DNA from 3 places in the Streptomyces sp. NPDC059788 genome. Region 3 is predicted to be linked to each of the others. Evidence: riboswitches for the same ligand, from Rfam matches in the RefSeq annotation. Region 3 holds a riboswitch; each other region holds the start of a gene.
The links. A riboswitch is a leader RNA that binds a small molecule or an ion and turns the genes downstream of it on or off. The one in region 3 is predicted to bind thiamine pyrophosphate.
Positions count from the first base shown of each region.

Region 1: linked by a shared signal. The riboswitch ahead of thiC (phosphomethylpyrimidine synthase ThiC) and the one ahead of ACFV57_RS12235 (thiamine ABC transporter substrate binding subunit) in region 3 are both predicted to bind thiamine pyrophosphate.
Region 2: linked by a shared signal. The riboswitch ahead of thiO (glycine oxidase ThiO) and the one ahead of ACFV57_RS12235 (thiamine ABC transporter substrate binding subunit) in region 3 are both predicted to bind thiamine pyrophosphate.

Region 1 is NZ_JBHWHY010000062.1:18,368-27,847, reverse strand. It holds gene ACFV57_RS37415 (LacI family DNA-binding transcriptional regulator) at 1-196, shown strand, start outside; gene ACFV57_RS37410 (metallophosphoesterase) at 723-1,874, shown strand; gene ACFV57_RS37405 (hypothetical protein) at 2,079-2,987, shown strand; gene ACFV57_RS37400 (Bro-N domain-containing protein) at 3,177-4,112, shown strand; gene ACFV57_RS37395 (winged helix-turn-helix transcriptional regulator) at 4,130-4,576, opposite strand; gene ACFV57_RS37390 (YybH family protein) at 4,568-4,978, shown strand; gene thiC (phosphomethylpyrimidine synthase ThiC) at 5,046-6,827, opposite strand; TPP riboswitch at 6,821-6,979, opposite strand; gene ACFV57_RS37380 (YibE/F family protein) at 7,051-8,505, shown strand; gene ACFV57_RS37375 (SsgA family sporulation/cell division regulator) at 8,758-9,183, opposite strand; gene ACFV57_RS37370 (IclR family transcriptional regulator) at 9,288-9,480, opposite strand, start outside.
Region 2 is NZ_JBHWHY010000038.1:4,299-13,778, forward strand. It holds gene metF (methylenetetrahydrofolate reductase [NAD(P)H]) at 1-676, opposite strand, end outside; gene thiE (thiamine phosphate synthase) at 857-1,507, opposite strand; gene ACFV57_RS29370 (Rv2175c family DNA-binding protein) at 1,661-2,026, opposite strand; gene ACFV57_RS29375 (NAD(P)/FAD-dependent oxidoreductase) at 2,174-3,448, opposite strand; TPP riboswitch at 3,612-3,727, shown strand; gene thiO (glycine oxidase ThiO) at 3,889-5,100, shown strand; gene thiS (sulfur carrier protein ThiS) at 5,097-5,324, shown strand; gene ACFV57_RS29390 (thiazole synthase) at 5,335-6,129, shown strand; gene pknB (Stk1 family PASTA domain-containing Ser/Thr kinase) at 6,300-8,294, shown strand; gene ACFV57_RS29400 (deoxyribonuclease IV) at 8,508-9,398, shown strand.
Region 3 is NZ_JBHWHY010000011.1:72,482-81,961, reverse strand. It holds gene ACFV57_RS12255 (LOG family protein) at 1-143, shown strand, start outside; gene ACFV57_RS12250 (hypothetical protein) at 301-1,290, shown strand; gene ACFV57_RS12245 (ABC transporter ATP-binding protein) at 1,675-2,736, opposite strand; gene ACFV57_RS12240 (ABC transporter permease) at 2,737-4,350, opposite strand; gene ACFV57_RS12235 (thiamine ABC transporter substrate binding subunit) at 4,413-5,489, opposite strand; TPP riboswitch at 5,568-5,702, opposite strand; gene rlmN (23S rRNA (adenine(2503)-C(2))-methyltransferase RlmN) at 5,736-6,842, opposite strand; gene ACFV57_RS12225 (phosphatidate cytidylyltransferase) at 6,979-8,109, opposite strand; gene frr (ribosome recycling factor) at 8,109-8,666, opposite strand; gene pyrH (UMP kinase) at 8,842-9,480, opposite strand, start outside.

The sequences.
Region 1 (9,480 bases), on a different contig from region 3:
GATCACCACCCTGTCCCTCAAACCCCGCCGGATCGGCACCGCCGTCGTCCAGCTCCTCATCGACGCCATCGAAGGGCTGGACAGCGGACGGCCGGTCGAGCAGGTGATACCGACGGACCTGATCGTGCGGACCTCCTCCCAGCGCAGGTCCACGCGTACGACCGTCAGTCCGCCGCGGGGGCCGTCCGGGAACTGAACGACCGATTGCCGGACGGCCGGACCACCGGCCCAACGGGCCATCGGTCTGCCGGTCTGCCGGACCACCGCGGGACCGTCCGGGGTTCGCCCGTCACACGTTCGAGCGGCCGTGCGGACGCGCTTGTCGCGTCCGCACGGCCGGAGGCTTGTGTGGGGGCGGTCCGGGCGCGACCGGCCCTCCGAGCCGGGGCAGCTTTCCCGTACGGCCACGGCCCCGTACGGCACCACCCCCGGCCCGCCACGCCGATGCCCGCTCCCAGGCCACTTCGCCACGTCGCACCTCCGCCGTGCCGCCCGCCCGGCATCCCGTCGCCCGGGATAAAATCGGGAGAATCCCGGAGTAAACGGCAGTGAACACCGGGCGCCGAGCGATTGACCACCCCCGGGTGCGTCACAACCCGCGAGCGGCATTCCTATGATGGGCGCACGACACCACGGACCGCCGTCGACCAGGCAAGGTCCGCGAGGTGCACGGCGGCGCGACGGTGGAGGGGTCGATGACTCAGGGGGCCAGTGTGGGACCCATGGTGCGGACCATGCCGGCACAACCTCCGGCTCCGGCACGACCGCCTGCCCCGCCGGTGATCCCGGCGCCGGCGGTCCCCCCGCAGCCGACGGCACCGCCGATGTCCGTGGGCACCCCCCACGCGCCGCACGGCATGCCTCCCGAGTACACGCCCACCGAGCGCGCCCTGCCGGTCATCGGCGCCGGCGCCCCGGCCGGTGGCCCCGGCCGCCCGGAGAGCCGTACGGACCTGCCGCCGGTCACCCGTACGGACACCCTCATCGACCGCCCGACCGTCGACCTGACGGCGGTGCCCGAGTCGGCCGTACCGGCCACCGACCAGCAGGAGGGCGGCGGCCCCCTGTACGTCGTCGGCGACGTGCACGGCTACTACGACGAACTGCGCGACGCGCTCGCAGCCGAGGGCCTCATCGACGCCGACGGCCAGTGGTCCGCCGGCAACGCCCGTCTGTGGTTCCTCGGCGACTTCACCGACCGCGGCCCGGACGGCATCGGCGTCATCGACCTCGTGATGCAGCTGTCCGCCGAGGCCGCGGCGGCCGGCGGCTACTGCAAGGCCCTGATGGGCAACCACGAACTGCTGCTCCTCGGGGCCAAGCGGTTCGGTGACACCCCGGTCCAGTCCGGCGCCGGCACCGCGTCCTTCCAAGCCGCCTGGCTCCTCAACGGCGGCCAGAAGTCGGACATGGACCGCCTCCAGGACCATCACCTCCAGTGGATGGCCCGCCTGGACGCCGTGTCGGAGGAGGACGGGCACCTGCTCGTGCACTCCGACACCACCGCCTATCTGGAGTACGGCGACTCCATCGAGGACGTCAACGACACCGTCCACGACGTGCTCACGCGCAGCGAAGCCGACGAGGTCTGGGACCTGTTCCGCAAGTTCACCAAGCGGTTCGCCTTCCGCGACGAGGAAGCGGGCCCGATGGCCGTACGCGAACTCCTCGACACCTACGGCGGCGAGCGCGTCGTGCACGGCCACAGCCCGATCCCGTACCTCCTGGGCGAGGTCGGCGGCGAGGACGACGAGGGCGAGGGCGTCGCCGTCGACGGACCGCACGTCTACGCCGACGGGCTGGCCATCGCCATGGACGGCGGGATCACCATGGCCGGAAAACTACTGGTGGTCCAACTTCCCCTGACTGGCTGACCGTTATCCGGGCAGGGGTAGCGGCAGGTAGGGAAGTGGCGCAGCGGGGTCCGAGCTAGGCAGGAGCGGTCCCTATTTCCGCAAACACCCTGTCACCCCGTGCCGGAGGCGCTCTACCATCGGTCTATCCGTAGCAGGCTCTCCTCCGTTTCCGCCCACTGCCCGGCCCACGCCGGCCTGTACGGCCCTACGGAGCATCGGGGGATGCACATGAACAGCGCTCCGCACCTGCTGAGCGAGGATCGCGCGGAATTCGCGCGGCTCCTCGACGAGGCGCTGCGCACCGCGGAATACCGACCGGAAATGACCTCCGCGGCGGGAAAGCACCTCAACACCGAGCAGTTGCGCACCATGGCGCTCAGCGCCACATCAGCCATCGCCGCGTGTGCGACGGCCGAATACCGACACTATGTACGGCTCCGCGAGGAGCTGCGCGCTCCGGCACCCGCACCGGACGCCGGCGGCGTGGAAGGCCGTGAGGAGAAAGGCGCATCGGCGGGCGGTCAGGGCATCGACCTCGCCACGACCGTGGGAGAGGTGGCGGAACCGGCCGGTGCCGGGCTCGCCGCGATGCTCGCGGTGCTCGCACCGGTACTGGCGGGCATCGCCGCCGTCCTGTTCCTGGTCATCGGATACGTCCTGCGGACGGTCGGGACCGACCCGGCCGCCGCCCAGCCCATGATCAGCGTCGGCTGGGTCTTCGCGGCGATCACCGCCGCGGGGGCCCTCGTCGCCATGGCGAGCCTGGTCCACGCGGCCGTGCGCAACGGCTCCACCTCGCTTCGCGCACCACGCGCCGGCGACGGCCGGGGCGGGCGGGCCCGCGAGGTGGACGCCGCCCGGGACGCCTGGCGGCAGGCGCTCCTGGAGCGCGGCATACTGCCGTTCCTGCGCGAGGCCCTGGCCGACCCGGCCGGCGTCAACGGCCGCGAAACGGCCCGGTACGTACCGCGCCGCGGCGTCGACGGCGGCAGCCGTATCCCGTCCCTGGGCTACTCACGGCCCGACTTCACCAGCCCGGACGGCGGCCCGCCCGCCGCTCCCCGGCCCCGCTTCACCAGTCCGGACTTCACCAGCCCGGACTACGGCGGGCCGGACCACCACCCTGAATAGCGCCCACGCACCACCCGCAACGCCACCGCGCCGCGGGGCCGAGTCACCGGCCCCGCGGCGTATGTGTGCTGGGTGTCGTGGGCTGGGTGGCGGGGCTGGGTGGCGTGCGCCCCGATGGGGTGAAAGGAGGTTGATCGGACCGGCGTTGGGGGTGAGGGGGACTTATGTTCGGGGTGGAGGTGATGCGCCATGAGCGACAACGACACCGCGCCGGACCACGTGGTCCAGAAGGACGCGATGGACATCGGCGACTTCGTATACGCGGCTACAGGGGCACGCGTACGAAGGATCACTCTGCCCAACGGCGAGCACTGGTTCCCCGCATCGGACGTCTGCCGGGAACTGGGTTACACGACCACCCGCAAGGCTCTCCTGGACCATGTCCCGGAACCGCGACGAGAGTCTCTTGAGACTGTGACTGGAAGTCACAGTCTCAGCATTCCCGCAGGTCGTGAGTGGCGCAGAGACTTGCAGATGGTGGATCTCCAAGGCCTGATCCTGCTGGTGAACGCCTGCACGAAGCCTTCTTGCAAGCCTTTCAAGCAGTGGGTGTCCAAGGTGATCGTCGCCATCCAGCGCGACGGCTCGTACACCATGCGGAACGCCGAGGCGCAGCCCACCAGTACGCACACCGACCCGCCCCCGGCCCACACCATGCCCCCTCAGGTAGCCGAAGCCATCGTCCGCCTGGAGGAACACAATCTCCGTATGGACGAGGCGTACGCCGCTTTGCGCCAGCAGGAGATGCGGCTTCTCCACCAGATGACCGACTCGCTCGGCCGCATGGCCGACTCGCTGGACCGGATCGCGGACAAGCTGGAAACCGGCCATCGACGAGCCTCACACGTCTGCGAAGAACCGGCCCTGACCGCTGACGGACTGCTCGCCGACTGGAAGGCACGCCAGTTGGTCGTCACCGGTGACATCTGGGCCGTAGCGGCCTACCTGGCTCCCGCGCTCGTCAACTCGAGTGTCGCGAGTTACCCGTTGCGAGTGATTGCCCAGCGGACCGGCCTCACCGAGCACCGCGTGCACGACGCGCTGCGGATGCTGCTGAAGCGCGGCTGCATCCGCCAGGTCGGGGTCGGCAACGACGGCGCGCCGGAGTACGCGTTGCGTCGCTGACGGATGGCGCCCCGCGCCTACGGAGCGGGCGGACTCCCGCCCCCGTGACCGGCCAGCCGCAGCAATGCCTCCCCGGTGGCGTACAACTCGACCAGCAGCGGTCGTAGCGCCTGGCCCGCCCCGGTCAGCGCGTACCGGGTGCGGACGGGGAACGCGCGTTGGCGCTCCACCTCCACCAAGCCTCTCTCCTGCAGGGCCCGCAGCCGATCGCTGAGCACCTTGGCGGAGAGCTCCGGCAGCAGTTTCCGCAGTTCCGTGAACCCGCGAGGGCCGCCCATCAGCTCGCGTAGGAGCAATGTGGTCCAGCGGCCGGATACCGCCGTGAGGGCGACCTCGACGGGGCAGTCGGCCTCGGGCCGATGGGTGCGGCCCTGTGGGCCGGGCACCAACTCCGTGTCCCAACTGGTGTGGGTTTCCCTTTGGTGACCCACGTCGGCGGAGTGTTCGCTGGCCGCATGTCGCATTCCACCAGTGTGCCGCTGGCGCGCAGCGCTGCCGACCACGCGTACGCCTTCGCGCGAGCGTTCAACACCTTCGACCCGGACGTTCTCGACCAGCTCTACGAGCCGGACGCGGGCTTCGTGCCCCGGCCTGGCCATTTGGTGACCGGGGCTGATCGGCTCCGGGCCAATGGAGAGTTCCTCCGGCTCCGGGTGCCCATCCGGGTGACGCCACGCCACACGTACGTCGTCGGGGACCTGGCGCTGCTGATCGTGGACTTCGTCATCGACGGGATCGCGGCGGACGGCGAGCACGTGCACATCCCGGGCACCGCGACGGACGTGGCCCGCCGGGGGCCGGACGGATACTGGCGCTACGTGATCGACAACCCGTTCGGGGTGGCGCACCACGTGGGGGCTCCCTGAACCCCGGCCCGCTGCCGGGCGACAACGGGCGCGGCCGGAGTCGCCCGGCAGGGCCGGGCAGGTGACCTCAGTCGGCGAGGGGGAGGTAGACGCGGTTGCCCGCCGCCGCGAACTCCTTCGACTTCTCCAGCATCCCCGCCTCGATCTCCTCCGGGGACGAGCCCTCCTCGCCACCGAACTGCTCCGTGATACTCCTGCTGATCTTCATGGAGCAGAACTTGGGGCCGCACATGGAGCAGAAGTGCGCCGTCTTCGCCGGCTCCGCGGGCAGCGTCTGGTCGTGGTAGGCGCGGGCCGTGTCCGGGTCGAGGGCCAGGTTGAACTGGTCCTCCCACCGGAACTCGAAGCGCGCGTCGGACAGCGCGTCGTCCCACTCCTGGGCGCCCGGGTGGCCCTTGGCCAGGTCCGCCGCGTGGGCCGCGATCTTGTAGGTGATGACGCCGGTCTTGACGTCGTCGCGGTCCGGCAGGCCCAGGTGCTCCTTGGGCGTGACGTAACAGAGCATCGCGGTGCCCCACCACGCGATCATCGCCGCGCCGATCCCGGAGGTGATGTGGTCGTACGCGGGCGCGATGTCGGTGGTCAGCGGGCCCAGCGTGTAGAACGGGGCCTCCTCGCAGATCTCCTGCTGGAGGTCGACGTTCTCCTTGATCTTGTGCATCGGGACGTGTCCCGGCCCCTCGATCATCGTCTGTACGCCGTGCCGCTTGGCGATCGAGTTCAGCTCACCGAGCGTACGCAGCTCCGCGAACTGCGCCTCGTCGTTGGCGTCCGCGATGGAGCCGGGGCGCAGGCCGTCGCCGAGGGAGTACGTGACGTCGTAGGAGGCGAGGATCTCGCAGAGTTCCTCGAAGTGGGTGTAGAGGAACGATTCCCTGTGGTGCGCCAGGCACCACGCCGCCATGATCGACCCGCCGCGCGAGACGATGCCGGTCTTGCGGCGGGCCGTCAGGGGGACGTAACGCAGCAGAACGCCCGCGTGCACGGTCATGTAGTCCACGCCCTGTTCGGCCTGTTCGATGACCGTGTCCTTGTACACCTCCCAGGACAGCTCCTCGGCCTTGCCGTCCACCTTCTCCAGTGCCTGGTAGAGGGGGACGGTGCCGATGGGGACGGGGGAGTTGCGCAGCACCCACTCACGGGTGGTGTGGATGTTGCGGCCGGTGGACAGGTCCATGACCGTGTCGGCGCCCCAGCGGGTCGCCCAGGTCATCTTCTCCACCTCCTCCTCGATGGAGGAGGTGACGGCGGAGTTGCCGATGTTCGCGTTGACCTTCACCAGGAAGTTCTTGCCGATGATCATCGGCTCGATCTCCGGGTGGTTGACGTTGGCGGGCAGTACGGCCCGGCCGGCCGCGATCTCGTCCCGTACGAACTCGGGGGAGACGTTCTCGCGGATCGCGACGTACTCCATCTCCGCCGTGACCTCGCCGCGCCGCGCGTACGCGAGCTGGGAGACCGCGGCGCCGTCCCGGCCCCGCCGCGGCTGCCGGGGACGGCCGGGGAAGACCGCGTCGAGGTTCTTCAGACCGCCGCGCGGCGAGGTGTGCTTGAGGCCGTCGTCCTCGGGCCGCGGCGGACGGCCCGCGTACTCCTCGGTGTCCCCGCGGCCGATGATCCAGTTCTCCCGCAGCGGCGCCAGGCCGCGGCGGACGTCGCTTTCGATGTTGGGGTCGGTGTACGGCCCTGACGTGTCGTAGAGCGTCACGTCCTTGCCGTTGGTGAGGTGCACACGGCGGACCGGGACCCGCAGGTCGGGGCGCGATCCGGTGAGGTAGCCCTTGTGCCAGCCGATCTCCTTGGCGGAGCCCTGGCCGTTTTCGGGCGTGCGTGCATCCTGCAGAGTCATGAAGACCCACTCCCTACGCCGGCATTACCCGGTAACAGGTTCGGCGGTCGACGCAGCGATGTCCGTGACGGCGTTCCCGGCTTCGGCCGGACGTTCCGTACGGGGGTCAGCGCCCTCTCAGCCCGGTGCTCCGAGCTCCCGCGATTGCAAAGGTGCCACCACGGTAGCGGCCGTCGTGGCGCGGTGAACAGGGGGCCCTGCCAGTTCTTGCGATGATCGGGCGGTGACCAGCAACGAGCCCCCGCACTCCGCGCACCACCCCGTTCACGGCCCGGCGCACGCGCACGGGCCCGATCAGGAGCAGGGCCGTCACGGGCCCGACCTCACGCACGGCCATGGTCCCGGAGGCCACGGTCCCGGACCCGGCCCAGGACTCGGTCATGGCCACAGTCACAGCCATGGCCACGGCCCCGCCGCCCCCGTCTCGCGCCATCTGCGCAAGGTCATCGCCGCCGTACTGATCCCTTTCGCCGCCGCGGTCCTGGCCGGGCTGGTCGTCCTGTGGCCGGGTGGCGCGCCGGGGCACAAGCCGTCCGGTGTCGGCTTCGACCAGCAGACCGAGAAGGCGAAGGTGGTGAAGGTGGAGGAGGTGAACTGCGCGGACGTGCACGCCCAGCAGCAACAGCAACCGTCGCAGCAGCAACCGTCCTCCCCCGCGGACCCACGCCAACGCCAGGCACAGCACTGCGAACGGGCGATAATCGAGGTGACCACCGGCAAGGACACGGGCCGGCGGTTCGAGTCGATCGTGACGCCCGACGCCACGCGGCACTACACGGCCGGCCAGGGGGTCGTGGTCGCCTATGCGCCCAAGGCGCCCAAGGATCTCCAGTATTCGGTCGCCGACGTGGACCGGACCTTCCCGATGTGGGTGCTCGCCGCCATCTTCGCGGCGGCGGTCGTCGTGGTCGGACGGCTGCGCGGGGTGCTCGCGCTGGTGGCGCTGGTCGTGAGCTTCGCGGTCCTGACGCTGTTCATCCTCCCCGCCATCCTTCAGGGGTCGAATCCCCTGGTGGTCGCCATCGTCGGGGGCAGCGCGATCATGCTGGTCGCCCTCTACATGTGTCACGGACTCACGGCCCGTACGTCCGTCGCCGTACTGGGCACGCTCGTCTCGCTGCTGCTGATCGGCCTGCTCGGCTCTCTCTTCATCGGGTGGGCGCTGCTGACCGGCAACACCGACGACCAGACCGGGCTGGTGCACGGGCTGTACCCCGACATCGAGATCCGCGGCCTGCTGCTGGCAGGCATCATCATCGGCTCGCTGGGCGTGCTCGACGACGTGACGGTCACGCAGACCGCCGCGGTCTGGGAGCTGAAGGAGGCCGACCCGTCGGCGGGCTGGCGCAAGCTCTACAGCTCGGCGATGCGCATCGGGCGCGACCACATCGCGTCCGTCGTGAACACGCTCGTGCTCGCCTACGCGGGCGCGGCGCTGCCGTTGCTCCTGCTGTTCTCGATCGCACAGAGCAGTGTCGGTACGGTCGCCTCCAGCGAGGTGGTCGCCGAGGAGGTCGTACGGACGCTGGTGGGCAGCATCGGCCTGGTCGCGTCCGTACCGCTGACCACGCTGCTGGCCGCGCTGGTCGTCTCCGCGGACCGGGGGGCGACGGGCCGGAGTCCGGGACGGCGTGCCGGTCGGGGCGCCGGAAGCGGCAGGCGGCGGCGCAAACGCTGAGCGGGGCAGGCGCGGCGGATGGACCCGAGGGGCCGCGGGGCCGGGCAGACCGCAAGGGCCGGGTGGACCGCAGGGACTGGGCGGACCATGGGGCCTGGCGAAGGTCAGGGGGCTTGGCGGACCGCGCGGGCTGGGCGGGCCGGAGATCCCGGCCGGGCCGACAGCGGTCCGCCGCCGCCACCTGGGAGCCGCGGCTGAGGCCGCGACGGGCCCGGAAGAAGCCGTGCCGAGCCATCCCCGTACAGCCGCCGGTCACCCTGCCTTCTGGGCCTCCGAAAGAATGCGGTCCAATGTCGATTCGAGCGTGTCGCACACCTCTTCCTCCCCGATCGGTACCAGTCGGTCCGTACGGTCGAGGAAGGCCACCAGCGGCGGCGCACCGGCGCGGAACAACGCCCGTTCGTCGCCCACCTGGAGGCCGATGAAGACGTCGCTGAGGTGTTCGGAGGAGGACGGCTCGATGCGCACGTCACCCTCACCGGACGGCTTGCTCAGCCCGTCCAGCAGCAATTCCCGGCTGAACGCCCAGGTCACGGGCACATCGCCGGGAAGGTCGAAGGTGAAGCTGACCGCATAGGGGTCCGCGCAGTCGAAGTACAGCTCCACCGGGATACGGAAGGCGAGCTCCTCGGACACGAGGAAGCTCATGATCACTTCTGCCTGAACTGTGTCGGTCATCAGCCTCTGCCCCGTACTTGGTCGGAGATGGCCAGGAATCGTCCCTCTTGGCCCCATTGACGCCATCGTCTGTCACGTGCAAGCGGATCACAAGGAGTGATTTTTCAGATACTGATAGAGAATGCGAGTGTCGTTAACGTCGCCTCCGCCATTCTGCGTAGTCGATCGGTAACGCAGTGTAGGCGTTGAGCGTCGCTCGCGGGAAGGGAAATCGCCATGGTCGCGGCCGCCGAACCCACCTGGATCGGAATCGCCGAGCATACTGTGCCCAGGGCATATTCCTGTTGCTCATACGCG
Region 2 (9,480 bases), on a different contig from region 3:
CGTTGGTGACCGGCATGATCTCCGGGATGATGGGCGTCTCGCAACCCGCCGCCGCGACCCGGTCGCGCAGCCGGAGGTAGTCCTCGGCGTAGAAGAACATCTGGGTGATGGCGAAGTCCGCGCCGGCCCGGCACTTGTCCACGAAGTGCCGTACGTCGGTGTCCCAGTCCGTGGAGCGCGGGTGCATCTCGGGGAAGGCCGCCACGCCGACGCAGAAGTCGCCCGACTCCTTGATGAGCCGGACCAGTTCGGCGGCGTACAGGACGCCTTCGGGGTGCCGGACCCAGTCGCCCATCGGGTCGCCGGGCGGGTCGCCGCGCAGCGCGAGCATGTTGCGGATGCCGGCGTCGGCGTACTGCCCGATGATGTTGCGCAGGTCGGCCAGGGAGTGGTTCACGGCGGTCAGGTGGGCGACCGGGGTGAGTGTGGTGTCGGTGGCGATCCGCTCGGTCGCGCGCACCGTGCCCTCGCGGGACGTACCGCCCGCGCCGTACGTCACGGAGACGAAGGTCGGCGCGACCGCCTCGATCCGGCGAATGGCGTTCCACAACGTCCGCTCGCCCTTCTCCGTCTTGGGGGCGGCGAACTCGAACGAATACGACTGCTTGCCGGAAGCGAGCAGGTCGCGCACGGTCCGTGCGCGATCAGTCCTGGTGGAAGCTGTGCCTAGGGCCATACGTGCAGGTTATCCACCGGCTCCCGGCACACCAACCGGCTCCGGTGAAATGCCCGGATAGCCGCGTTCCGGTCCACGTTTCGGACACCGGCCGGTCATCTCACGTCCAGCCGGTCGGCTCATGTCCGGCCGACGCGCCGCAGGCCCGTACCGGCTGCCCGGTTCGTACCGTATGCCCGCTCACTGCCCGTGAGCGCGCACCCGCTTCGCCAGGTCGGCGGCCGCGGCGCCCGGGTCCTCGGCCTCGGTGATCGCCCGGACGACGACCACCCGGCGGGCACCCGCCTGGAGCACCTGGTCCAGGTTGCCCGCGTCGATGCCGCCGATCGCGAACCAGGGGCGCTCGGGCCGCCGCGCGGCCGCGTAGCGGACCAGGTCGAGGCCGGGGGCGTGGCGGCCGGGCTTGGTCGGGGTGGGCCAGCAGGGTCCGGTGCAGAAGTAGTCCACGCCGGACTCGGCCAGCGCGGCGTCCACCTCCGCCTCGGCGTGGGTGGAGCGGCCGATCAGTACGCCGTCGCCGAGGATGGCGCGGGCGGCGGGCACGGGCAGGTCGCCCTGGCCCAGATGCAGCACGTCCGAGCCGATGGCGTGTGCGACGTCGGCGCGGTCGTTGACCGCCAGCAGCTTGCCGTGCCGGCGGCAGGCGTCCGCGAAGACCTCCAGGTGGGCCAGCTCCTCGGCGGCCTCCATGCCCTTGTCGCGCAGCTGCACGACGTCCACACCCGAGGTGAGCACCGCGTCCAGGAACTGCGCGAGGTCGCCCTGGCGCCTGCGAGCGTCCGTGCACAGGTAGAGCCGGGCGTCGGCCAGGGCGTGGCGTGCGGTGGTCATCGGGCGGGTCCCCCCAGGTCTGCGGCGTACGGGCCGGGCCTTCCGGCCCGTACGCCCTAGTGGTGCGAAGACGGTCGCGGCCGCGGGTGCGAACGCGACGGCGAACGGCTCACGGGCGCGCGGCGAGCGCGCCCGCGGCCGGGTCGGGCGCTCCTACACGGCGAGCGCCTGGGCTCGGCGCTTCACCTCCGTACCGCGATTCTCACGCAGGGCCTGGGCGGGGGTGCCGGGCAGGGTCTCGTCCGCGGTGAAGAGCCACTCCAGCATCTCGTCGTCGGCGAAGCCGTCGTCCCGCAGGAGCGTGAGGGTCCCGACGAGGCCCTTGACGACCTTGCCTTCCTTGATGAAGTCGGCCGGCACATGCAGGGCACGGTTCTCGCCACGGCGCACCGCGATCAGCTGGCCCTCCTTCACCAGCTGCCGCACACGCGTCACCTCGACGCCGATCATCTCGGCGATGTCGGGGAGGGTGAGCCAGGCGGGCACGAGTCCATCGATCTTTGCGTCAATCTCGGTCACAGGACAAGCCTGCCACCTCGCACTGACAGCCGGTAGCGGGGCATCGCCATCGGCGCAGCCCACAGCACCCGAACGCACCTCGGTCCGCACCCGCCCACCGGGCCCCGGGCCCGGCTTCCGGGCCGCCCAGGCCCACCGCGGACCGCCTCAGACAGCCGCCGACTTCAGCGGTACGGACGCGTCCGCCACGAGCTGCCGGTCCAGTACCGCGCCCCGCTCGATGAGCTTGCGCCCCTGGGCGAGGTCGCGCGGCCGGCCGACCGCCAGCAGCGCGACGAGCACGCCGTCGCGCAGCCAGATCACCGACCAGGCGGCGCTTTCCGGGTCGCCGCGCCAGATCGTCTCGTCGGCGTCGGCGTGGTGCCCGGCGTACTGCACGAAGCGGCCGAACTGCTCGGACCAGAAGTACGGGACCGGGTCGTAGACCGGGCCCTCCGCCTCGCCGCGGACGATGGTGGCGGCGACGCTGCGCGGCCCGTGCATGGCGTTGTCCCAGTGGTGGACCAGGAGGCGGCTGCCGTAGCGGGCGGACGGGAAGGAGGCGCAGTCGCCGACCGCGTACACGTCGGGCAGGGAGGTGCGCAGCCGCTCGTCGGCCAGGATGGAGCGGTCCTCGGGCGACAGCTCGACGCCGGAGCCGGCCAGCCAGGAGGTCGAGGGCCGGGCGCCGATGCCGACGACGACGGCGTCCGCGGCGAGCGTCGCGCCGTCGGCGAGCGTCACCGTGCCCTCGGTGAGGGCGGCGACCCGGGCCCCGGTGCGCAGTTCGGCGCCGCTGTCCGCGTACCAGGCGGCCATGGGGGCGGCGACCTCGGCGGGCAGCGCGCCGGCGAGCGGCCGGTCGGCGGCCTCGACGACGGTCACCCGGCAGCCGGCCTCGCGCGCGGCGGTGGTGAACTCCGCGCCGATCCAGCCCGCGCCGACCACCACGACCTCGCGCTGCCCGGTCAGTACGGGCCGCAGCCGCTCGGCGTCGTCGAGGGTGCGCAGGACGTGGACGTCCGGCAGTCCGTCGCAGCCGGGCAGGGTCACCGGCTCGGCGCCGGTGGCGATCACCAGGTGGTCGTACGGGAGCGGACCGGCCTCCGTCTCGACCACCCGGGAGGCTGCGGCGAGCCCGGTGGCGTGCCGCCCCAGGAGCAGGTCGATGCCGAGCGCCTCGAAGTCGACGTCGAAGGTAGAGCCGTCGGCCTTGCCGAGCAGCACGGCCTTGGACAGCGGCGGGCGGTCGTACGGCCGGTGCGGCTCGTCGCCGAGCACCGCGATCTCGCCGCGCCAGCCCTGCTCTCGCAGGGCGACGGCGGTCTGCACGCCGGCCAGGCCGGCGCCCACGATGACGACACGACGGGCCCGTTCGGCGACGCGCTCGTCGCGGTCCTGGCGCGCGCGGTCAGTGTCCTGGGACTGGGTCTGCTCGCTCACCCGATCACTCTAGGGCGGTGTGTCTCGCGAGCAGGAGCATCCCGCAACGAGATCTATGACACACCGTCACGGCCCGTCACCCGCGGGGACCGGCCCGGAACCCGCGTCCCCCGGCCCGGCGCTCCCTTACGGCGCGTCGGCGGCCCGTACTAGGGTTGCCGGTGAACGCACTCGCGGGAGCCCGGACGCGACCGGGCTGAGAGGGAGGCTGTCGCGGCCTCCGACCGTACGAACCTGATCCGGGTCATTCCGGCGAAGGGAGGAGCTGGACGCCCATGCATCCACCTGCACAGACATCCGTACGGCCGTCGGCGGAGCCGCCCCCCGTACCGCAGTCCGAGAAGCCGTCCGTACCCCGATCCGCGAAGCCGTCCGTACCCCGATCCGCGAAGCCGTCCGCACAGCACGCCGCCCCCGGGGCCGGCGGCCCGCACCCGGACGTGCTCGTCATCGGCGGCGGCATCATCGGCCTGGTCACCGCCTGGCGGGCGGCCCTGCTCGGACTGCGCACCGCCGTCGCCGACCCGGCGCCGGGCGGCGGCGCCGCCCAGGTCGCGGCCGGAATGCTGGCCGCCGTCACCGAGCTGCACTACGGCGAGCAGACCCTGCTCGGCCTCAACCTGGCCTCCGCACGCCGCTATCCGGACTTCGCCGCCGAGCTGACGGAGGCGAGCGGCCTGGACCTCGGCTACCGCCGGTGCGGCACCCTGGCCGTCGCGCTGGACGCCGACGACCGCGCGCATCTGCGCGACCTGCACGCCCTCCAGCGCCGCAGCGGGCTGGAGTCCGAGTGGCTGACCGGGCGCGAATGCCGGCGCCTGGAGCCGATGCTCGCGCCGGGCGTGCGCGGCGGGCTGCGCGTGGACGGGGACCATCAGGTGGACCCGCGCCGGCTGGCCGCCGCGCTGCTCGCCGCCTGCGAACGGGCCGGGGTCGCCTTCCACCGCACCAACGCCGAGCGGCTGACCGTCGAGCGGGGCCGCGCCACCGGCGCCGAGCTGGCCGACGGCAGCCGGATCGCGGCCGGTCAGGTCGTGCTCGCCGCGGGCAGCCGCAGCGGGCAGCTGGCGGGCGTCCCCGAGGACGTGCTGCCGCCGGTCCGCCCGGTCAAGGGCCAGGTGCTGCGGCTGCGGATGCCGGACGGCCTGCCCGGCGGCGTACCGTTCCTGTCCCGCACCGTACGGGCCGTGGTGCGCGGCGGCCCGCTCTACCTCGTACCGCGCGAGAACGGCGAGCTGGTGGTCGGCGCCACCAGCGAGGAACTGGGCTGGGACACCACGGTCACCGCGGGCGGGGTGTACGAACTGCTGCGGGACGCCCACGAACTGGTCCCCGGCATCACCGAACTGCCGCTGGTCGAGACCCGCGCCGGGCTGCGCCCCGGCTCGCCCGACAACGCGCCGCTGCTCGGCCCGACCGCACTGCCCGGCCTGCTGCTGGCGACCGGGCACCACCGCAACGGGGTGCTGCTGACGCCCGTCACGGGCGACGCGATGGCGGCGGCGCTGTCCGGCGGCCCGCTGCCGCAGGAGGCGCGGCCGTTCGCCCCGGACCGCTTCGCGCCGAAGCCGTCCGGCCCCTTCCCGGCCTTCGGTGTCCGGCCGGGCTCCGCGCCCGCCCCCGTCCCCGCTTCCCAGGAGCAGCCCGTATGACCGTCACCACGCCCCCCACGCCCATCACCGTCTCCGTGAACGGCGAGCCCCGCGAGTTCCCCGGCGGGCTCACCCTGGACCGGCTCGTCGCCGGACTGACCTCCGCCGCCGGCGGCGTGGCGGCCGCCGTCAACGAGGCCGTGGTGCCGCGCGGCCAGTGGCCCGCCACCCCGGTCGGCGACGGCGACCGCGTCGAGGTCCTCACCGCGGTCCAGGGAGGCTGATCCGTACACCATGGCCGACGATCTCCTCACCATCGCCGACACCACCTTCGACTCGCGCCTGATCATGGGCACCGGCGGGGCGCCCAGCCTCGACATCCTGGAGCGGGCACTGCTCGCCTCCGGCACGGAGCTGACGACGGTCGCCATGCGCCGTCTGGACCCGACCGTGCACGGCTCGGTGCTGTCCCTGCTGGAGCGGCACGACATCCGCGTGCTGCCGAACACGGCGGGCTGCTTCACCGCGGGCGAGGCCGTCCTCACCGCCCGGCTGGCCCGCGAGGCGCTCGGCACCGACTGGATCAAGGTGGAGGTGGTCGCCGACGAGCGCACCCTGCTGCCGGACCCGGTCGAGCTGCTGGACGCCGCGGAGACCCTGGTGGACGACGGGTTCACGGTGCTGCCGTTCACCAACGACGACCCGGTGCTGGCCCGCCGGCTGGAGGACGTGGGCTGCGCCGCGATCATGCCGCTGGGCTCCCCCATCGGCTCCGGACTGGGCATCCGCAACCCGCACAACTTCCAGCTGATCACCGAGCGGGCCGGAGTCCCGGTGATCCTGGACGCGGGCGCGGGCACCGCCTCGGACGTGGCGCTCGCCATGGAGCTGGGCTGCGCCGCGGTGATGCTGGCGTCGGCGGTGACCCGCGCGCAGGAGCCCGTCCTGATGGCGGAGGCGATGCGGCACGCGGTCGAGGCCGGCCGGCTGGCGCACCGGGCGGGGCGCATTCCGCGCCGCCACCACGCGGAGGCCTCCTCGCCCACGGAGGGCGTCGCCGTGCTGGACCCGGAGCGGCCCGCCTTCTGAGGCGCGGCGGGCGGCGGTCCCGGACGGCCGCCGCCCGCTCTTCACGAAAAGGACATCCCTCGCGTCCGGGACGCCCGGCAGCACGTCCCTGTCACTGTTCGGCTGCAGAAAGGCGCTGGTCATGGGCGGGGCGCCCACGAGCGGGGCAGCGGCTCGTAGACTCCTCTGCCGTGGATACGACCCTTCAGGACCCCCTGGTCGGGCAGCTGCTCGACGGCCGCTACCAGGTGCAGGCGCGCATCGCCGCCGGCGGCATGGCCACGGTCTACCGGGCCATGGACACCCGGCTGGACCGGGTGCTCGCCCTGAAGGTGATGCATCCGTCGCTGGCGGTCGACGCCGCGTTCGTCGACCGGTTCATCCGGGAGGCCAAGTCCGCCGCCCGGCTCGACCACCCCAACGTGGTGGGCGTCTTCGACCAGGGCACCGACGGTACGTACGTGTACCTGGCGATGGAGTACGTCGCCGGCTGCACGCTGCGCGACGTCCTGCGGGAGCGCGGCGCCCTCCAGCCGCGGGCCGCGCTGGACATCGCCGAGCCGATCCTCGCCGCGCTGGGCGCCGCGCACCGGGCCGGGCTGGTGCACCGCGACATGAAGCCGGAGAACGTGCTGATCGGCGACGACGGCCGGGTCAAGGTCGCCGACTTCGGCCTCGTACGGACCGTGGGCACGAACACCACCGCCTCGACCGGCTCGGTCCTGGGCACGGTCTCCTATCTGGCGCCCGAGCAGATCGAGGACGGTACGGCCGGTCCGGCCGCGGACGTCTACGCGTGCGGTGTCGTGCTGTTCGAGATGCTGACCGGCGGCAAGCCGCACACCGGCGGCAGCGCGGCCCAGGTGCTCTACCAGCACCTGCACGAGGACGTGCCGGCCCCGTCGACGTACGCGCCCGAGCTGGCGCCGCAGCTGGACGACCTGGTCGCCGCGGCCACCGCGCGCCGCCCCGAGCTGCGCCCGCAGGACGCCGTGACGCTGCTCGCGCAGGCCCGCGCGGTGCGCGCCGAGCTGTCCGACGCGCAGCTGGACGCGGTGCCGCCGCAGGCCAACGAGGCGCCGGAGGGCGGTTCGGGGGCGGGTCCCGAGGACCGTACGAGCGTGCTGCCGCGGGTCGCCGTGCAGCCGCCCCTGCCGCTGCCGCCGGAGGAGCCGCTGAACCACACCAGCAGGCTTCCGGCCCCGCCGCCGGACCCGGCGTCGGCGGCGGAGCCGACCACCCGGCTGCGTCCGGTGGCCGCCGCTCCGCGGGGCGGGGCCTGGGCCGGGCTGCTGCGGGCCCGGCGCAAGACGGTCTCGGTGGTCGCGGCCGTGCTGCTGGTGCTGGTCGTGGGCGCGGGCGTCTGGTACATCAACTCCGGGCAGTTCACCACCGTCCCGGCGGTCCTGGACATGACGCAGGCGAAGGCGGAGAAGACGCTGCGTGCCGAAGGCCTGGACGTGAAGGTCGAGCGCGCCTTCAGCCCGAACGTGGAGCGCGGTCACGTCATGGCCACGGCCCCGGAGAACGGCAAGCGCATCCGGGGTACGGGCACGGTCACCATCACGCTGTCCAAGGGCCCGGAGATCGTCCAGGTGCCCGACCTGGCGGGCACTCCGGTCGCCGACGCCAAGCGCAGACTGCGCGACCTGGGGCTGACGGTCGGCACGGTGCGCAGGGAGTTCTCCGACGAGGTCGCCAAGGGGTCGGTGATCGGCACCGACCCGGCGGCGGGCAACAAGCGCCGCCCGGACACCGCCGTCGCGCTCACGGTCAGCCGCGGCGCGGAGGTCGACGTACCGGACGTGACCGGCCGGGACCGGGCGGACGCCGAGGCCACGCTGCGCGGCGCGGGCTTCGACGTGAAGTTCGCGGACACGACGGTGCACTCCCCGCACGACAAGGGCAAGGTCGCGCGGCAGTCGCCGGGGCAGGGCAGCAAGCAGGGCCGGGGCGACACCGTCACGCTCACGCTCTCCGAGGGGCCCGAGATGGTCGCCGTGCCGGACGTGACGGGCAAGAGCACCGACGAGGCCAGGCGGGCACTGACCGGCGCGGGCTTCGAGGTCGAGGTCAAGAAGCCGTTCCTGTTCCCGCGGGACAGGGTCGAGAGCCAGTCGGTCGAGGGCGGCGAGCAGGCGGCCAAGGGCAGCAAGATCACGATCCGGCTGGAGAGCGCGCTCTGAGCCGTACGCCGGGGCGCGGTCCGGCGTACGGCGCGAGGCGCGTCCCGGCGTGCGATCGGGGCACGGCCCGGAGCACGGTCCGGATCGCGGCCCGGGAGCCGCTCCGGCGCACGGTCCGAGGGCCGCGCCGGACCGCGCCCCGGCGCGCGCGCTGTGAGCAAGGACGCCCGCCCGCGCGCCGGGCGGGCACCCCGCACCTGGCACCCTTGACACGTGAGCATCTCCCCTTCCCAGCAGCGGGCCCGTGAGCGCAACCCGGTCGGCGGCCACGTGCCGGTGGCCGGCGGCCTGGCCAAGGTCGGCCTCCCGTACGCCCGTGACATCGGCGGCGAGGCCGTGCAGGTCTTCGTCGCCAACCCGCGCGGCTGGGCGACGCCGCCCGGCACGCCGCAGCAGGACGAGGCGTTCCGCGAGGCCTGCGAGCGGGAGTCGCTCCCGGCGTACGTGCACGCCCCCTACCTGATCAACTTCGGCTCGCACACCGAGGCGACCGTCGAGAAGTCCGTGGACTCGCTGCGCCACTCGCTGCGGCGCGGCCGGGCGATCGGCGCGCGGGGCGTGGTGGTGCACACCGGCTCGGCGACCGGCGGGCGGCCCCGCGCGACGGCGCTGGAGCAGGTGCGCGAGCGGGTACGGCCGCTGCTGGAGGAGCTGACGCACGACGACGATCCGTGGCTGCTGCTGGAGCCGACGGCGGGTCAGGGCGCGTCGCTGTGCGCGCTGGCGGAGGACCTGGGCCCGTACTTCGACGCGCTGGACCGGCATCCGAAGCTGGGCATCTGCCTGGACACCTGCCACGCCTTCGCGGCCGGGCACGACATGGCCGCGCCCGGCGGGATGAAGGCGCTGCTGGACGAGCTGGTCGACGTCGCCGGCGAGGGGCGGCTGAAACTGATCCATGCCAACGACTCCAAGGACGTCGTCGGCGCGCACAAGGACCGCCACGAGAACATCGGCGCGGGGCACATCGGCGCCGACCCGTTCGGCGAGCTGTTCCGGCACCCGGCCACGCTCGGCGTGCCGCTGGTGATCGAGACGCCGGGCGGCAAGGAGGGCCATGCGGCGGACGTGGCACGCCTGAAAGACCTGCGGCACCCGGCCTGAGCGCGGGAGCCCGGCCGTACCCGTCCATCAGGCACCCGCCGGCCGGGCCGGAACCGGCCGGGCGCGGCGGGACACTCCGTCG
Region 3 (9,480 bases):
TGCCGGCCTGGCCGCTGCTGCGGGCACTCGCAGCGGAGCGGGCCATGTCCGCCAGGATCGCGCTGGTCGACTCGGTGGAAGAGGCCCCGGAGGCGCTGGCCCGCCTTGGGGAAACGCCCGCTTCCCCTGATCCAGCAGCCTGAGCCGCCGAATCGCCCGAAAAGCACCTTTCCTCTACTCCCGGGGCACCTGTTTGATTACCTGCTTGGCCGTCCGAGGCAACTCACGCCCCCGAAACCACGTCTCGCTAGTCAGGTAATGCACAGGTAAAACCAGGCAGTGCGCGAAACGGAGTTCTTGGTGCTCATCGGTCTTCTGACGGCGGTAGCGGCCTCGGCCTGCTATGGCACGGGGTCGGTCCTGCAAGCGGTGGGGTCGCGCAAGTCCGCGCGCCGGGAGGCGGCCGCCGCGTCCACGACCGGCGTCACCCAGCATGGCGGGCCCAGCCTCTCTTCGACCGCCAAGGCCGCCGTGACGTGGGAGTTCATGGTCGGCACGGTGCTGGACTTCGTGGGGTTCGGCCTCGGCGCGCTGGCCGCCCGGATGCTGCCGCTGTTCCTCTCGCAGACCGTCATCAGCGCCAACCTCGTGATCACCGCCGTGCTCAGCATCAAGCTGCTCGGCATCCGGCTGAACCGGCCCGAGTGGGCCTCCATCGCCGTCGTCTGCTCGGCACTGGTCCTGCTGGCCACGGCAGCCGGACCGGAGGGCGGCGGTGACGCCTCGACGACCACGCACTGGTGGCTGCTGGTCGCCTCGGTGGTGCTGATCGGCGGGGGCACACTGGTCGTCCGGCTGCTGGGCAGCCGCGCCGCGATCCTCGCCGGTCTGCTGTCCGGTCTGGGCTTCGGCGCGCTCGGCGTCGGAGTACGCGTACTGAACGGCGTCGACCCGTTCAACCTGCCCACGCTCCTGGCCGACCCGGCCCTTTACGCCATTCTCGTCGCCGGCGTCGGTGGCATGTACCTGCACACGGTGGCCCTCCAGATCGGTTCGGTCAACGGCGCCACGGCGGCGCTGGTGGTGGGCGAAACAGTGGTTCCTGGCATCCTCGGGGTGCTGTGGCTCGGCGACTCCTCCCGTCCCGGCTTCGCCTGGATGGCCGTGCTCGGCTTCGTGATCGCGGTGGCCGGTGCCGTCGCGGTCGCCTGGTTCGGCGAGCCGGAAGACGGCTCCGGGACCGGATCGGCGGCCGTACCGGCTCCTGCGGAGGGAGCGAAGACGCTGGACGGGCAGTCGCCCGAGAGCGACAACCGACCCACGGCCGGCAGCCGCGCCACTTCTTCGTAGACACGCCACGGGGCACCAGCCGACAGCCACCGGCTCCGTCCACAGGGCCACAGGCCCCGGCTACCGGCCACCGGCCACCGGCCACCGGCCACCGGCCACCGGCCACCGGCCACCGGCCACCGGCTACCGGCGAACAGTGGCCCAACGAGGCGCGCGGAGCCCCCTCCAGGCATCAGCGGCAGGACCCACGGGGACCCGCGGGGCTGACAGCAGGCCCCCCTCCGCCCCATGCGGGCCCGCTCCGGGCCCGCATGGGGCGGCTGTCTGTGGCGGATGTCTGGTGACCGTTGTCCTCAAACGACCGGCCGACGGCAAGCCGCCTCTGCCGGCCGACGGCAGGCAGCCTCGGGCACGCGCGCCCGCCGTCCCCACGGAAAACGTCCGTCAGCGGTCCAGGACCACGACGTCTTCCGCCGCGAAGGTGACGCCCACCGACTCTCCGTCTTCCGGGGCGTCCCGCAGCGCGCAGGCCGCCTCCAATTGCGGGCCGGCGTCCGGCTGGAGGAGCAGGGCGACGTGCGTGCCGCGGAAGGTGCGGGCCGCGACCGTGCACGGAAGCCCTTCCGAGGCGGTGGTGATCCGTACACCGACCGGGCGTACGAGCAGGCGGCAGCGTCCGTCCGCCGTGCCCTCGGGCACGGGCAGCTTGCCCCATGGGGTGTCGGCGGACTCGCTCCGTACCGTCGCCTCCACCACGTTGTCGAAGCCGAGGAAACGGGCGACGAACTCGGTGGCGGGACGCTGCCACACCTCCAGCGGGGTGCCGCTCTGCGCGATCCGCCCCTCCTGCATGACCACCACCCGGTCGGCCAGCGCGAAGGCCTCCCCCTGGTCGTGGGTCACCGCCAGCACGGTCGTACCCAGTTCGCCGAAGACACGGCGGAGTTCGACGACCAGGCGCTCGCGCAGACCGCGGTCGAGCTGTCCGAGCGGTTCGTCCAGCATCAGCAGCCGGGGCCGGGGCGCGAGCGCACGGGCCAGCGCGACGCGTTGTTGCTCGCCGCCGGACAGCGCCGCGACGGCGCGCCGCTGCGCGCCCGGCAGGCCGACGAGGTCCAGGAGCCCGGCCACCGTGCGGTCCCGCTCGGCGCGGGGCACTCCCCGCATGCGCAGCCCGAAGGCGACGTTGCCGCCGACGTCCCGCTGCGGGAAGAGCTGGTGGTCCTGGAACATCAGCCCGACGCCGCGCCGGTGCGTGGGTACGCACGACTGGTCGCGGCCTTCCAGGTACACGCGTCCCGCGTCGGCGGATCGCAGTCCCGCCACCACCCGAAGCAGGGTGGATTTCCCGCTGCCGCTGGGCCCGAGCACACAGACGATCTCCCGTGCGGCGACGTCCAGGTCCACCGCGTCCAGGGCGGCCGGCTGCCCGTCGCGGAAGCGGACGGTGACGTCCTCCAGCCGCAGCAGTGCGCCGTCCGCCGCTGTGTCAGCGTGTTCCGCCATCTAAAACTCTCCGGCCTGATCGGTACGGATGCGCTCCAGCGCCAGCAGCGCGCCCGCGCACACCACCATCAAGATCGTGGACAGCGCCATCGCCTGCCCGTAGTTGAGTTCTCCGGCGCGTCCCAGCAGCCGCGCCACGGCCACCGGCAGCGTCGGGTTGTCGGGCCGGGCGATGAAGACCGTCGCGCCGAACTCGCCCAGCGACACGGCGAAGGCGAAGCCCGCGGCGATCAGCAGCGCCCGTCGCACCAGCGGCAGGTCGACCTCGCGCCATACGCGCCACGGCGAGGCCCCCAGCACCGCGGCCGCCTCACGCAGCCGCTCGTCCACCGCGCGCAGCACCGGCAGCATGGTGCGTACGACGAACGGCACCCCGACCAGCGCCTGGGCCAGCGGCACCAGCCACCACGACGAACGCAGATCGAGCGGCGGCTTGTCGAGAGTGATCAGAAAACCAAAGCCGACGGTCACCGCCGAAACCCCGAGGGGCAGCATCAGCAGCGCGTCGAACCCCCGCACCAGCCTGCCGCCCCGCTTCGTCAGTGCGGCCGCCGCCAGCCCGCCGACCACGAGGGCGATGAGCGTGGCGGCGGCCCCGTAGGCGAGAGAGTTCCACAGGGCGTTCAGTGGGGCGACGGCGAAGGTGCTGTCCATGGAGGCCGCGGACCGCAGCGCCTGGTAGAAGACGAGCCCGTAGCCGTCGGGTCCGGCGAAGGAGCGCTCGATCAGCACCAGCAGCGGCACCACCAGCAGCAGTGTGATCACGACGAGCGTGCCCCACAGCAGCGCCCACTGGCCGACGCCACGGGGCCGTCGCGCCGTCTGCGCCGGGTCGACGAGTGTGAGGGTGGCTTCCCGCCGCCGTACGGTCCAGGCGTGCAGCGCCAGCAATGCGAGCACGGCGGCGAACTGCAGCAGGGTGAGGACGGCGGCCGTCGGGAGGTCCAGGAAATCGGCGGTCTGCCGGTAGATCTCCACTTCCAGAGTGGAGAACTTCGGCCCGCCCAGGATCTGCACCACCCCGAAGGAGGTGAAGGTGAAGAGGAAGACCATCAGAGCGGCCGCCGCGACGGCCGGCGCCAGAGCGGGCAGCGTCACCCGCCGCCAGGCGCTCCAGCGGGACGCGCCGAGCACCCGGGCCGCTTCCTCCTGCCGCGGGTCGAGCTGTCCCCAGAGGCCGGCGACGGTCCGTACGACCACGGCGTAGTTGAAGAAGACGTGCGCCAGCAGGATCGCCCACACCGACGTGTCCAGCCGTACGCCCCACAGGTCGTCCAGTACGCCGCCGCGCCCGACCAGCGCCAGGAACGCCGAGCCCACCACCACCGTGGGCAGGACGAACGGCACCGCGACCACCGACCGCAGCAGCCTCTTTCCGGGGAATTCGAAGCGCGCGAAGACGTATGCGCCGGGGAGCGCGATCAGCAGCGTGAGCCCGGTCGATGCCGCCGCCTGCCAGACGGTGAACCACAGCACGTGCAGGACGTCCGGGTCGGAGAGCACTTCCCCGGCCCGGCCCAGCTGCCACTGTCCGCCGTCCTTCAGCCCGCGCCCGACGATCGCGGCGACGGGGTAGGCGAAGAAGAGCGCGAAGAAGGCGAGCGGCAGGGCCATCAGAGCCAGCCGCGAGGCCGTTCCCCGTCCCCGTGAGCGCCGTGCCCGCTTCTCGCGGCCGGTTACTTCAGGACGAGCGAGGACCACTGCTTGATCCATTGTTCGCGGTTCTTTGTGATGGCGTCCGGAGCCACCGTCTCCGGCTTGTCGATCTTCTCGCCGTACTTGGTGAACAGTTCGGGCACCTTGGCGTCCGTACGCGCCGGGTTGACGAACATCTGGAGCGGGACGTCCTCCTGGAACTTCTTGCTCAGCAGGAAGTCCAGCAGCGCCTTGCCGCCCTTGTCGTTCTTGGCGCCCTTGAGCAGGCCGGCGAACTCGATCTGCCGGAAGCACGTACCGGTCGCGACACCCGTCGGCGCTTCCTTGGGCTCGGGCTTCTTGCCGAGCACCTCGACGGGCGGGCTGGAGGCGTACGAGACCACCAGGGGCTTGTCGCCCTTGCCCTTGCCTGCCGCGGAGCCCGAGAAGCGTTCGTTGTACGCCTGCTCCCAGCCGTCCACGACCTCTACGCCGTTGGCCTTGAGCTTCTTCCAGTAGTCCTGCCAGCCGGATTCACCGTATTCGGCGATGGTGCCGAGCTGGAAGGCAAGGCCGGGCGACGACGTGGCGGAGTTCTCGGTGACGAGCAGTCCCTTGTATTCGGGCTTGAGCAGGTCGTCGAAGGTCCGCGGCGGCGCGATCTTGTGTTCGGCGAAGTAGGCGCGGTCGTAGTTGACGCAGGTGTCGCCGTAGTCCACCGGCGTCACCCGGTGCTCCGCCTTGTCGAGCTGCAGCTCTCCGGGGACGCTCGCCAGCCCCTTGGCCTCGTACGGGGTGAAGAGCCCCTCCTTCAGGCCACGCGACAGCAGTGTGTTGTCGATCCCGAAGAAGACGTCGCCCTGCGGGTTGCCCTTGGAGAGGATCGCCTGGTTGACGGCCTTGCCCGCGTCCCCGCCCTTGAGCACGTTGACCTTGTAGCCGGTCTGCCGGGTGAACTCCTCCAGCACGGACTTGGAGACGTTGAAGGAGTCGTGGCTGACGAGCGTGACCGTCTTGGGGTCCGTACTGCCGCCGCCGCCCGAGCCGCACGCGGCGAGCGCCGTCATGCCGGCCGCGGCGGCCAGCGCCGTGACGGTGATCCTTCTGGTGGTGCTCACTGGATTCCTCCTGGCTGGCCAGGAAGAGACGCGGCCCCACCCGGCGCTTCACGAGGAAGGCCGGATGGGGCGCAACAGCATGAGTGACGACCGAACTTCCTACCCGGAATGACCCGGGCGAGGTTCAAGGGTCTGCGGCACCTCGGTGTCCGTGACGCTCGGTCCGTGACACTGCCGCACTCTCAGCGCTGTGGCGCTCCCCTGTCGGAATGTGCATTTGTTCGATCACACAGTACCAGCGGGCGGTCAGCGCTCCGAGGCCGCGAGCTGCCCGCAGGCGCCGTCGATCTCCTGCCCGCGCGTGTCGCGGACGGTCACCGGCACTCCGTGCGCGGCGATGGCCTCGACGAACGCCTTCTCGTCCTCGGGGCGCGAGGCGGTCCACTTCGAACCGGGCGTCGGGTTCAGCGGGATCAGGTTCACATGGACGCGCTTGCCCTTGAGCAGTCGGCCCAGGAGGTCCCCGCGCCAGGCCTGGTCGTTGATGTCGCGGATCAGGGCGTACTCGATCGAGATCCGGCGGCCGGACTTCTCCGCGTACTCCCAGGCGGCGTCCAGCACCTCGCGCACCTTCCAGCGCGTGTTGACCGGTACGAGCGTGTCGCGCAGCTCGTCGTCGGGTGCGTGGAGCGACACCGCGAGCCGGCACTTCAGGCCCTCGTCCGCGAACCGCAGCATCGCCGGGACGAGACCGACCGTGGACACCGTGATGCCGCGCTGGGACAGCCCCACGCCGTCGGGCTCGGGGTCGGTCAGCCGCCGGATCGCGCCCACGACCCGCTTGTAGTTCGCCAGCGGCTCGCCCATGCCCATGAAGACGATGTTGGACAGCCGGGCCGGCCCGCCCGGCACCTCACCGTCGCGCAGCGCCCGCATGCCGTCGACGATCTGATGAACGATCTCCGCGGTGGAGAGGTTCCGGTCCAGTCCGGCCTGCCCCGTCGCGCAGAACGGGCAGTTCATGCCGCACCCGGCCTGCGACGAGATGCACATCGTGACCCGGTCCGGGTAGCGCATCAGCACGGACTCCACGAGCGTGCCGTCGTGGAGCTTCCACAGCGTCTTACGGGTGGTGTCGTCGTCACAGGAGATGTGCCGCACCACGCTCATCAGCTCGGGCAGCAGCTCCGACGCCAGCTTGCCGCGCGCCGCGGCCGGGATGTCGGTCCACTCCGCCGGGTCGTGCGCGTACCGCGCGAAGTAGTGCTGCGACAGCTGCTTGGCGCGGAACGGCTTCTCACCGGCCGCGGCCACGGCTTCGCGCCGCTCGGCGGGGGTGAGATCAGCAAGGTGCCGCGGGGGCTTCTTGGCCCCGCGCGGCGCGACGAAAGTGAGTTCTCCGGGCTTAGGCATGGTTCTTCCAGTGTCGCAGACGTACGAAGTGACGATCGCCGCTCGGACGGGAGGCCGGTCCCGGAGCGCGAAAAGGCCCGCCACAAGGTGTGACGGGCCCCTCACGCGTACGGGGACGCGTACGGAAAACCGCTGGTCAGCCGGATCCGACGAAGATGACGTACAGGAGCCAGACGACCGGGGCGGTCGGCAGGAGGGAGTCCAGGCGGTCCATGATGCCGCCGTGGCCGGGCAGCAGCGTGCCCATGTCCTTGATGCCGAGATCCCGCTTGATCATGGACTCGCCGAGGTCGCCGAGCGTCGCGCTGGCCGCGACGGCGATGCCCAGGAGCAGGCCCTGCCACCAGGCGCCGTCCGTGATGATCAGCTCCATGCACAGCGCGCCCGCGACCATGGCGAACAGCACCGCGCCGAACAGCCCCTCGCGGGTCTTGCCGGGGCTGATGCGCGGCGCGAGCTTGTGCTTGCCGAAGCGCCAGCCCACCGCGTACGCGCCCGTGTCGCTGACGACGGTCAGCAGCAGGAACGTCAGGACGCGCTGCGGCCCGTCGTCGGCGGCCAGCATCATCGCCACGAACGTCGCCAGGAACGGCACGTAGAACGCCGCGAAGACGCCTGCCGTGACGTCACGGAGGTAGTTCTCGGGGGCCTCCGTCATGCGCCATACGAGGACGGCGAGCGCGGTGAGGGCCATCGCCACCCAGGCACCCTCCGCGCCCCGCACGTAGCCGGCGACCACCATGGCCGTACCGCCGAGCGCGAGCGGCACCAGCGGCACCTTGATGTCCTTGCGCTCCGACAGCCGCGAGGTCAGCTCCCACAGGCCCACGACCACCGCGATCACTATCACGCCCACGAACAGCGGCTTGTAGACGAAGAGCGAGATGAGGATGACGGCGCCGAGGCCGACGCCGACCCCTATGGCGGCCCGGAGGTTGCGTCCCGCGCTCTTCTTCTGCGGCTTGTGGGGTTGCTGTGAGCTGTCGGGCCCCGGCAAAGAGGTGGGCATGGGCTCCTGCGGCTGTTCGTCGCGGAACAGGGGGCCGCTCAGCCGAGCGGCCCCCCGGTCGTCCCGGTCGTCGTCCAGAGGTTTCCGGTCGTCGTCCTGGTGTCCGCCTGGGTCGGGCACGATGGGCATGGGGCGAGTCTGCGCCGCCGCGCCCCAGTCGTGCGCGGGACCCGCCGAACCGACGGGTCCCTGGTCGGGTGGTCCCCATTGACCGGCTTGACCGACGCCAGGCGGGGCCCCCCAGGATGACTCGTTCATCAGACCTCGAGGAGCTCGGATTCCTTGTGCTTGAGGAGCTCGTCCACCTGCGCGACGTACTTCGCGGTGGTGTCGTCGAGCTCCTTCTCCGCCCGGCGTACCTCGTCCTCGCCGGACTCCTTGTCCTTGACGAGCTTGTCGAGGGCTTCCTTGGCCTTGCGCCGGATGCTGCGGATCGAGATCTTCGAGTCCTCGGCCTTGTTCTTGGCGACCTTGATGAACTCCCGGCGGCGCTCCTCGGTGAGCTCCGGGAAGTTCACGCGAATGATATGGCCGTCATTGCTCGGGTTGACGCCCAGGTCGGAGTCCCGGATCGCCTGCTCGATGTTGCGCAGCGCGCTCTTGTCGAACGGGGTCACCACGGCCATCCGCGGTTCGGGCACCGAGAACGACGCCAGCTGGTTGATCGGCGTCATGGCGCCGTAGTAGTCCGCCACGATCTTGTTGAACATCGCCGGGTGCGCACGCCCGGTGCGAATCGCGGCGAAGTCCTCCTTGGCGACCACGACGGCCTTCTCCATCTTCTCCTCGGCCTCGAGGAGGATCTCTTCGATCACCACTTGCTCCTGGTCTTTTCGGTAAGAAGCAGAGCCTCGCCCCTGCCGCGCGTCTTCTCCTGCACGGTGTCCGACCGGCAGGCCGTTGTCCATCCCCGTGCCGGGGTCTTCCCCGGACCCGGGGTTGCCGCCCGTACGGTGCGCTGCCCGTACGGCAATACGGCAGTTGGGGCCGTCAGGCCCGGGTGCCCTGATCGCTGACGAGCGTGCCGATCTTCTCACCCTTCACCGCGCGCGCGATGTTGCCCTCGGCGAGCAGTTCGAAGACGAGGATCGGCAGCTTGTTGTCACGGCAGAGCGTGATGGCGGTGGCGTCGGCGACCTTGAGGTCGCGGGTGATGACCTCGCCGTATTCGAGGGCGTCGAACTTCACCGCGTCCGGGAACTTCTTGGGGTCGGCGTCGTAGACCCCGTCCACCCCGTTCTTGCCCATCAGCATGGCCTCGGCACCGACCTCAAGGGCGCGCTGGGCCGCGGTGGTGTCGGTGGAGAAGTACGGCATTCCCATGCCGGCGCCGAAGATGACGACGCGGCCCTTCTCCATGTGGCGCACGGCGCGCAGCGGAATGTACGGCTCCGCGACCTGGCCCATGGTGATCGCGGTCTGGACGCGGCAGTCGATGCCCTCCTTCTCCAGGAAGTCCTGGAGGGCCAGGCAGTTCATGACCGTGCCGAGCATGCCCATGTAGTCCGAGCGGGCGCGGTCCATGCCGCGCTGCTGCAGTTCGGCTCCGCGGAAGAAGTTGCCGCCGCCGATCACGATGGCGATCTCGTAGCCGTCGCGGACCACGGCTGCGATCTCACGGGCGATGGC